Regions from separate parts of the Dietzia sp. PP-33 genome, predicted to be linked through region 3. Evidence: predicted binding sites of a transcription regulator. Region 3 holds the regulator's gene; each other region holds the start of a gene.

Region 1 (3,209 bases), on a different contig from region 3:
CTCGGGGTCGTTCCCGCAGGATCTCACGGTCACCGGGGTCGATATCGAGGGCGATGTGGCCATCGCCACCGTGGAGTCCGAGTCCGACGGCTCCGGATCGGAGCAGGTGCGGATGCTCGACGAGGACGGCGCCTGGAAGGTGTGCGAACCCGGTGTCGGTATGGGCGCGGTCCCGCAGGGTGATCAGCCCGGCTGACTCGCCGCCGGTCGCTCGCACTGGGCCGCCCTGGGCCGCGCGGGAAGACTACGCGCCGCTCAGGCGAACCGACCCGCTGCCGCTGCCGCTTTCCCGCTCGGCGCCGGGCGGATTGGTGATGTGACCGTCATCGGCGATGAGGCGGTCGAGGTGTTGTCGCCATCGGTGGTCGAGGATCCGGTCACGCGCCTGGGCCAGCGGCCCGTGTGGGGTGGTGCGGTGTTCGTGTCCGGTCTCGGTGATGATGGTCAGTTCGCCGAGGGGCCCGGGCCGGTAGGCGCAGTGACCGAAGGTCTTCTCGCGGTGGTGCTTGCGACAGAGGCAGATCAGGTTCCACTCGGCGGTGGGGCCACCCAGCTCAGGACGCAGGTGGTCGAACGCGATGACATGATCGATCTCGCAGTCGTGGGCGTCGACGGTGCATCCCGGGTGGCGACAGGTCCCGTCACGTAGCCGGATCCGCTCGGCCAGCGCCGGCGTGATGAAGTACTTGAGCACCGCGTCCGGCTTGTCCTGCGCGCCGGGCTGCGGGTCGATCAGTTCGAACCGCACTTTCGCGTCGCCGCCGGAGAGCAACTCTTCGCACAGCCAGTCGAAACTCGAATAGGCGCCGTTGACGAACTGGACGCGGTTGGGCAGGCCCTGGGCGACGCTGTCGATGATCGAGATCCGGATGGGCTGTTCGGTCCCCCACGACGCACCGGGACGCGGCCTGTTCGTGCCGGTGGCGGCACCATCTGCGCCATCTGCGCGGTCGGCGCGGTCGGCGCGGTCGGCGCGGTCGGCGGCCTCCTCCGTGGCGTGCACAGCCGTGCCGATGTCGTCGGTGTTCGGGTCCCCGAGCGCGCACAGGGCGTCGGCTCGCAACTGGTCACGAGTGCGGGGATGTCCTGCCTCGGAGGCTGCGCGGGCGGCGGCTTCGATCCGGCGTCGCAGCTTCTCGGCGTCTCCGCTGGGCAGCGAGGCCCACATACTGGTCATGCCGTTGCGTGCAGGGCGGAACCGAACGGTGCGCTGCTCGACCGCGGCGTCCACTGCGTCCTCGGCGGCCCGGGGATCGTGGCGTTCTCTCGCCGCGTCGACCGCGGTGTCCAGCGCCGCCCGGCTGGGCCGGTGGCCCCCGTCCAGGTCCCTGGCCAGGGCGCCGATGACCTCTGATTCCACCCCCGCGACGATCTTGTCGGGGATCTCGGCCAGCCGGCAGGCGGTGTCGATGGCCAGTTGTTCGGGGAACAGGCCCCGCTCGACGGCCTTGCGCAGAAGCGGAAGTCGCGTGTGGATCTGCACGCCGGCGGTCACCAGACGCGCGGCGTGCCACCCAGTCAGGGACATGGCCGCCGCCAGGTGGTCACGAGCCCGGTCGGCGGGGTCGAGCCGGGCATAGGCGGGACGGGGCTCGGCAGGCTGCCGACCGGGGTCCGACCCCCGCGCCTCCCGGTCGAGCCGCCCCATGGCCTCGACGAGGTGGTGCGCGGCCTGCAACCGGGTGGCAGCGGCCAGGTTCTGCGCCAGCGTGGCCGACCGCGCCACCTCGCTCAGCGCCTCGGTGCCGAGCGTGCCCAAGGGCTCGGGCACAGCACGCAGCGGCCCGGATGCGAACGAACTCGTCGTCGTCATCGTCATCGGATCCACCACCGCACCCCCCGCCATAAATCGAACGTATGATCCATTCTATCGGCGGCAAGGTACTAGCACAAGAGTTCGAGTTGAAATTCTGGGCGACCGCGCCCAGTCCGCCTGACGATCACACGACCAGCGGCGCCCCTCCGCTGAAGGAGAGACGCCGCTGGTGGCACCGACCCCGCCGGGTCGCCGTGAGCCAGATCAGGCCGGAGACCCTATTCAGGCAGAGGCGCCCTTGGACTTGCCAGCCGACTTGAGGTCGTTGCACGCCTCGACGACGCGCTCGGACATGGCCTGCTCGGCCTTCTTCAGGTACGAGCGCGGGTCGTAGAACTTCTTGTTGCCCACGTCGCCGTCGATCTTGAGGACGCTGTCGTAGTTGGCGAACATCTGCCCCGCGATCGGGCGGGTGAACGCGTACTGGGTGTCGGTGTCCACGTTCATCTTGATGACGCCGTAGCTCAGCGCCTCCTCGATCTCGCTCTTGGCCGAGCCCGAACCGCCGTGGAAGACGAAGTCGAACGGCAGGTCACCCTGGTTCAGCCCGAGCTTCTCCACCGCGACCTCCTGGCCCATCTTGAGCACCTCGGGGCGCAGCACGACGTTGCCCGGCTTGTAGACACCGTGGACGTTGCCGAAGGTGGCCGCGAGCAGGTAGCGCTGCCCGGTGTTACCGGCACCGAGTGCGTCGATGGTGGCCTCGAAGTCCTCGCGGGAGGTGTAGAGCTTCTCGTTGATCTCGTTCTCGACACCGTCCTCCTCGCCGCCGACGACGCCGATCTCGATCTCGAGGATCTGCTTGGCGTTGGCGGTCTTCTCGAGGAGCTCGCGGGCGATCTCTAGGTTGCGGTCGAGCGGGGTGGCCGAGCCGTCCCACATGTGCGACTGGAAGAGCGGGTTCTGGCCGGCGTCGACGCGCTGCTGGGAGATCTCGATCAGCGGACGGACGAACCCGTCGAGCTTGTCCTCGGGGCAGTGGTCGGTGTGCAGCGCCACCAGGACGTCGTACTTCTCCGCCACCACGTGCGCGAACTCGGCGAGCGCGACGGCACCGGTCACCATGTCCTTTACGTTCAGGCCGGAGCCGAACTCGGAACCACCGGTGGAGAACTGGATGATGCCGTCGGAACCGGCGTCGGCGAAGCCCTTGATGGCCGCGTTGATGGTCTCCGAGGACGTGCAGTTGATCGCCGGGTAGGCGAAGCCCTCGTTGCGGGCCCGGTCGAGCATGTCCTTGTACTGTTCGGGAGTTGCGATGGGCATCTGGTCTCCTCCAGGGTTCTCGGCTGTGCGACGTGCGCATCTCGGGGCGTCGCGCCGCTGTGGCGGCGGGCGCACAGCCTCCAGACTAGGCCAGCGTGACTACGAACACTCGCGGGCCGCACGCTCG
Region 2 (3,209 bases), on a different contig from region 3:
ATTCTGTCCGCCGGCGAGCGGGAAGGCACTCGGCTGATGGAGCAGGAGAGCGCGTTCGAGCTGATCGCGTTCACTCAGAACGGTGGCGGGTCGAGGATTTCCTCGAGGAGTTGGTGGACTTGCTGTTCGGCGCGGCTGATGACCGGCTTGTTGCGGTTCCACCAGCGGCTCGCGGGTGGCCTGGTGCGGGCGCGTTCTGTGGTGGCGCGATTCTTGTTGGCGCGTTCTGTGCGGTGGCGGGCTGCGCGGCGGGTCCAGTAGGTGGGCTCGGACGGCACTTCGCCGTCCGCGGTGCCGGGCTCGGGACTCCGGGCCTGCTGGGCTTGCCAGGCGCGGTGTTCGGTCCGGGCTTGTTCGCGCCTGTACGCGGCCAGGGCCCCGGAGGGTCTGGTGAGCAGAGTGGAGCCGTCGGGCGTGACGACGACGAGGGTGCCATCTGGCGCCAGGTCGTAGATCCACCCGGAGAAGGTCTTGAACCGGTGATGGCGCCGGCACAAGCACATCAGGTTGCACTCGGTGGTGTGACCGCCTCGCTGCGGGTCGGAGTGGTCGAAGGGCCGACAGTGGTCGATGTCGCAGTATTCGGCCGAGACTGTGCAGCCCGGGTGTCGGCAGGTGCCGTCCCGGAGGCGGATGCGGCGGGCCAACTCGGCGCTCGGCCGGTAGGTCAGGGAGCGGCGGGCGTCGTCGGCGGCGCCGAGTGCCGGATCGACGTGCTCGAGGCTGGCGCCGTCGCTGGTGGCGAGCATGTCGAGCAGGGCCTGGAGCGCGGATTCACCGGTGCGGGGAAACTCGACCTGCGGTTCGAGGCCTCTACCGCGGGCGAAGACCGTCACCCGCGGCCGCAGTGGCGCGGGTGGCTCGTCCGGCGTGAGTCCGGTGGCACGGGCGCGGCCCAGATCTCCGCACACCAGAGACAGCAGGGCGTCGGCGCGGCGTTCGGGCAACGGGTAGCTCGACATGTCCGCCGCCTCGGCGTCGGGGTCGCGCCTGCCGGCTGCGGGGGAACCCGCTCCGGGGCTGGTTGCTCCAGACGTGGCGGGTGCGGCGGCGGGTTCGGGATCCGCGAATTCGGCGGCGCGCTGGTTGATGGCCTCGGCGAGGACCGCGGCCTCGTCCGAGGCCAGGGTGGCCCACAGGTTGGTCATGCCTTCGGCGCCCTTGCGGATGTGGACTCCGCGGTCGCGGGCGGCCGCGTCCTTGCGTTGGCGGATGCCGTCGGAGTCGTAGCGGGCGATGATCGCATCGACGGACTCGCGCACCGTCCGGGCGCCCAGGCGCTCACCGGCGGCGAGGGCGGCGAGGTAGTCGTCCACGACTTCCTGTTGGACCTGGGACAGGACGGCCGGGTCGACCGTGGCCATCTGGCGGGCCAGCAGTTCGGCGGCGCGCTGTTCCATCCGGCCGGCCACCAGGGCCGCCATGACGGCGGGGTAGCGCTCGGTCAGGTCCGCGGCGAGGCTGATCATGGTGGCGGCCCGGCCGACGGAGATGGGCATCGCCGCCACCACGTAGCCGGCACACACGTCGAACGGGTCGACCACCGCGTGCCCGGGCGGGGAACCGTCGCCCGCCCCGGCCTCGTCCTGACGCACACATTCGCGGAACAACTCGTAACACGCGGCCAGGCGGGCCCCGGCGGCGCGATTCTCCGCGACCCAGGTATCGCGGGCGGCATCGGTCAACTCGCGCAGCGCCGACGGATGCCCACCGACCCCCGGCGCACTGTCCGCCGCGTCGTTCATGCCCTCACCCCCATCGCCGATCGTCTCCTGCATCGAATCTGTGTTCTATATTACGCACACACATTCGAACGAGCAAGGGTGATGGTGGACGAAATGTGCACAATTTGGGTCCTCGCCCCGGAGACCGTTGGTAACGGATCACCACTCACCCCGGATATGTGGTGGACTCATGTTCCGCTTATCTTCAGGGGCGACCGCCCCTCAACTTCCGCTCGGAGGCCGCCCATGTCCAAGTCACTCGCGTTCGTAGGAGCACTGGCAGCGTCGCTGATCCTGGCCTCGGCCGGTACCGCCGCAGCACAGAGCGGCGACCTGCTCGACTCGGGATCGGTGTCCGGCTCATCCGATGTCGAGGGCGACTACCTCGGCTCCGCAGGCGAGCTGCTGCCGGGTTCGGTGACCGGCTCGCTGCCCGGATACGCCTCGGGTCCGCTCGGTTCCGTCGCCACCCTCGCGTGCAACGTGGGTACCGTCGCCGGCGCTGCCGCCGGCCTGACCGGTGTGCCCCTGCCGATCCCCGTCGGGGTCGTCTGCATGGTGGTCAACCCCGTCGCCGAGTCCGGCGACTCCCTGCTGAACGGCGACGTCGACGGCTCCGTCAGCGCGATCGTCGGTGGCGTCCCCCTCGTGGGTGACTCGCTCGAGGGCCAGGTCGACACGGCCTCAGCCACCGAGGCGGTAGGGGGATCGCTCGGTGACGAGCTCGGCTCTCTCGAGGAGACGTCACTGTCCCCGCAGAACTGACCGCCCTGTCTCACCGTTGGCTGCGCCCGAAGGCGTGTGGTTCGACCGGGCGCTGTGCGCTCGGGAGCCCGGCCACGACCAGCCGGTAGGACTCGGTGACCAGTTCCTCGACCATGTCCGGGCTGAGGTCCCCGCCGGGGTGCAGTGAGATCCAGTGACGCTTGTTCATGTGGTAGCCGGGCGTGATGTCCTCGTGCGCATCGCGAAGCGCGAGACTGTCGGAGGGTAGGGCCTTGAGCACCACGCGACGCTCGTCGTCCACCTCGGTGTGGAACATGAACACCTTGCCGCGGACCTTGTAGACGTCGACGTCCGGACCGAAGGGGAACTCCAGGGTCGTCGCTGGCAGTTCGCGTGCACGCATCGCCGCGCACCTCTGGAGTTCCCGTCCGTTCATTCCGGTGACGTTACGACACGCTCCCGACCCCGTCGTCGACAAGAGTGATTCGCGCACGTGTTTCTCTCGCGACGTGGTCGGGACGCTCTTCTCGATCCGCGGGCTCGGATGGGGCATCGGCGTCGCCGAGCGCGAGTGGGTTCGTGAGCGTCCCGGCGAACTGCAGGGAGCCGGCCTGGTCCGTCAGGTCGACCATCTGCCGGGTGTCGCGCAGCTGCAGTCGGTTGAGGCAGGAGTGCCTGAACCGTGGAGCGAACAGTGCCTCCCACGTGTCCGCGTCGATCTCATCGCGGTCGATCTCACCGCCGTCGATCTCATCGCGG
Region 3 (3,209 bases):
GCGCCCGGTTTCCGCTGAGCGAATCGACAAGGCGGTCGCGGCGGCACTCGGCTCCCGCACCAGGCGGTAGTCATCCGGTCAGGTTCTCGCGTGCCTCTCACGCAGCGCGATGATCTCGCTCTCGAAGTCCGCGGCGGAGCTGAACTGCTTGTACACAGAGGCGAACCGCAGATAGGCGACCTCATCGAGGTCCTGCAGGGGTCCGAGGATCGCCAACCCGATCTCGTGGGCGGGGACCTCCGACGCGCCGCCGGCTCTGACTACGTCCTCGACCTGCTGCGCCAGACGTCTGAGGGCGTCCTCGTCCACCGACCGGCCCTGGCACGCCCGTCGCACTCCGCGGACCACCTTGTCGCGGCTGAAGCTCTCGGTGACGCCGTTGCGCTTGAGCACGGTCAACAACGGGGTCTCGAGGGTGGTGAACCGGTGCCCACACTCCGGGCACTCGCGTCGGCGGCGGATAGCCTGACCGTCGTCGACCGCCCGCGAGTCGATAACCCGGGAATCCTCGTGGTGGCATGTCGGGCAGTACATTCCAGCTCCGCCATTCGTCGACCGGTTCCGCAGGCCTCCCCCGGCCGGAGCCGGAGGCGATGCAGGGACGACGGGGCGCCGTCCCTGGATCATTCTAGAAGGCGATCCGGTCGGTCACGCGTAGGCGGGCCCGCCGAGGAGGGCCAGCGCCAGCAGCATGAGGATGCCGAAGACGACTCCACACGCCAGCAGGGCCCAGGTCGGCACATCGTCGACCACCGGGGACGCAGGCTGCACCTCGACCCGGCATGACCGGGCCTGCGCCGGGGATGCTGAACGGACGAGCACCCGCCGGCCGGGGGCGACCGATCGCGTGGTCGCAGGGCGTCCCCGGTCCAGGGTGCGGGGGACGGGATGGATACGCGAATCCTCACGGGGCCGGAGCCCGCTCGCGGAGGACCGGCTGTGTTCGGTGGCGCAGACCTCACTCCACGGTGTCGTCTGACGCGACGGTGACTGCATCTCCAGGACGGACATGAACTCTCCCAACTCGATACGGTGTGCGAACCGCGTTCGCACGCCCGTGTGCATCTCTGTGCACATCTGTTCGAACTCGAACGTGACTAGAGTTGTATCACGCGGGTCCGACAGAGTCGAGATTTCGGCGGCACTTTCTTCGAACACCTGTGTGGCGCACGCCGCTCACGCACAGTAGGGTGTACACAGATCAAGACGTCGAACACCCATTCGCCGAAGGGACCCACACATGCCCAAGCCCGACTTCGAGGCCCTGACGCCTCGCCAGAAGAGCGTCCTGTTACACATCCACGACACCGTCAAGGACAGGGGCTACCCGCCGAGCATCCGGGAGATCGGTGACGCCGTCGGGCTGCAGTCGACCTCGTCCGTCGCGCACCAGTTGCGGACGTTGGAGAAGAAGGGCTTCCTGACGCGTGATCCGCACAAGCCTCGGGCCGTCGACGTCCACGGGGTACCGGGGCAGCGGTCCCGGGGTCGGCGTGCCCCGTCGCCCGAGGAGCCGCGGCCGAGCGGGGCGGTCGAGCCCGTGTACGTCCCCGTTCTCGGCCGGATCGCGGCCGGAGGGCCGATCCTGGCGGAGCAGGCGGTGGAGGAGGTCTTCCCCCTGCCGTCCGATCTTGTGGGGTCCGGTGACCTGTTCATGCTCAGGGTTGTCGGCGAATCGATGATCGACGCAGCGATCTGTGACGGCGACTACGTGGTGGTCCGCCGTCAGAACGTGGCGGACAACGGCGAGATCGTGGCCGCGATGATCGACGGCGAGGCCACCGTCAAGACGTTCCGCAGGGACCCGAGCGGCGTCTGGCTACTGCCCCACAACCCGTCGTTCAGCCCGATTCCCGGAGAGCACGCGACCATCCTGGGGAAGGTCGTCACTGTATTCCGCAAGCTCTGACCCCGAGCTGCCACGGCGCTGCCTGACCGTGTGACCGGATCAGGCGGCGCCGTCGTGTGAGCCCCCGGAGCTGAACTCCCCCAGCTCGCTCGCCACGGAGACGGGCAACCGGACGACGATCCGCGTCCCGTGCTGCGTGTGCTGCTCGTCCACCACCGCGCCCTCGGCATGGACACGGGAGACCACGTCCCCACGTGTGAAGGGAATCTCCAGTGTCACCTCGGTGTCCCCGGAGGCGATGATCCGGGTGATCCGGCCGAGCAACTCGTCGATACCCTCCCCCGTGGTCGCCGAGACGAACACCGCGTCCGGCAGCGCGTGGTGCAGTTCGGTCAACACCACCGGATCCGCCGCGTCGATCTTGTTGATCACCACGAGCTCGCGGGGACTCTCGGCGTTCTGTTCCTCCACGACGTCGTTGATGACCGTGCGCACGGCCTCGATCTGACGCAACGGGAAGGCGTCCGATCCGTCCACCACGTGCAGGAGCAGTTCGGAATCGACGACCTCCTCCAGCGTCGAACGGAACGCCTCGACGAGTTGGGTGGGAAGGTGCCGGACGAACCCGACCGTGTCGGTGAAGACCACCGCCCGTCCGTCCGGCAGCTCGGCCCGCCGGGTGGTGGGATCGAGGGTGGCGAACAGTGCGTTCTGGACGAGTACGCCTGCGCCGGTGATGCGGTTCAGCAGACTCGACTTTCCCGCGTTCGTGTAGCCGGCGATCGCGATGGAGGGCACGGGCGTGGCGCGCCGGCGATGGCGCTTGGTGTCCCGGGCCTGCTTCATGCCCTTGATCTCGCGACGCAGCTTCGCCATGCGCTCACGGATGCGGCGACGGTCGGTCTCGATCTTCGTCTCACCGGGACCGCGGAGGCCGACGCCCCCGTTGCTCCCGGCCCGGCCGCCCGCCTGACGGGACAGGGTCTCTCCCCAGCCGCGAAGTCGCGGGAGCAGGTACTCCATCTGTGCGAGGGAGACCTGAGCCTTGCCCTCGCGACTGGTCGCGTGCTGCGCGAAGATGTCGAGGATCAACGCGGTGCGGTCGATCACCTTGACGTTGACAGCCTTCTCGAGGGCGATCAGCTGCCCGGGCGTGAGCTCGCCGTCACAGATGACGGTATCCGCACCGGTCGCGTCGATCACGTCTTTGAGCAGCTTCGCCTTGCCCGAACCGATGTAGGTGGCCGAGTCGGGCTTGTCCCGCCGCTGGATCATCGCGTCACACACCTCGGAACCGGCGGTCTCGGCGAGTTGGGCCAGCTCGGCCATCGCGGCGTCGGCCTGGGCGGCGGAACCCTCG

Evidence for each region. Region 3 encodes LexA, which represses DNA repair genes until DNA is damaged. Its sites were predicted from a motif close to CGAACANNTGTTCG; they were not measured.
Region 1: a site for LexA is predicted at 1,851-1,864, ahead of NJE57_RS04825 (HNH endonuclease signature motif containing protein). Genes of this name have one in related genera too.
Region 2: a site for LexA is predicted at 1,799-1,812, ahead of NJE57_RS10605 (HNH endonuclease signature motif containing protein). Genes of this name have one in related genera too.

What each region holds. Positions count from the first base shown of each region.
Region 1 covers NZ_JAMYEI010000002.1:145,670-148,878, forward strand. The annotation lists gene NJE57_RS04820 (hypothetical protein) at 1-196, shown strand, start outside; gene NJE57_RS04825 (HNH endonuclease signature motif containing protein) at 245-1,819, opposite strand; gene fbaA (class II fructose-bisphosphate aldolase) at 2,039-3,082, opposite strand.
Region 2 covers NZ_JAMYEI010000005.1:135,220-138,428, reverse strand. The annotation lists gene NJE57_RS10605 (HNH endonuclease signature motif containing protein) at 75-1,778, opposite strand; gene NJE57_RS10600 (hypothetical protein) at 1,971-2,489, shown strand; gene NJE57_RS10595 (MmcQ/YjbR family DNA-binding protein) at 2,500-2,886, opposite strand; gene NJE57_RS10590 (GNAT family N-acetyltransferase) at 2,897-3,209, opposite strand, start outside.
Region 3 covers NZ_JAMYEI010000001.1:300,053-303,261, forward strand. The annotation lists gene hrpA (ATP-dependent RNA helicase HrpA) at 1-70, shown strand, start outside; gene nrdR (transcriptional regulator NrdR) at 79-534, opposite strand; gene NJE57_RS01480 (hypothetical protein) at 649-1,011, opposite strand; gene lexA (transcriptional repressor LexA) at 1,241-1,909, shown strand; gene hflX (GTPase HflX) at 1,949-3,209, opposite strand, start outside.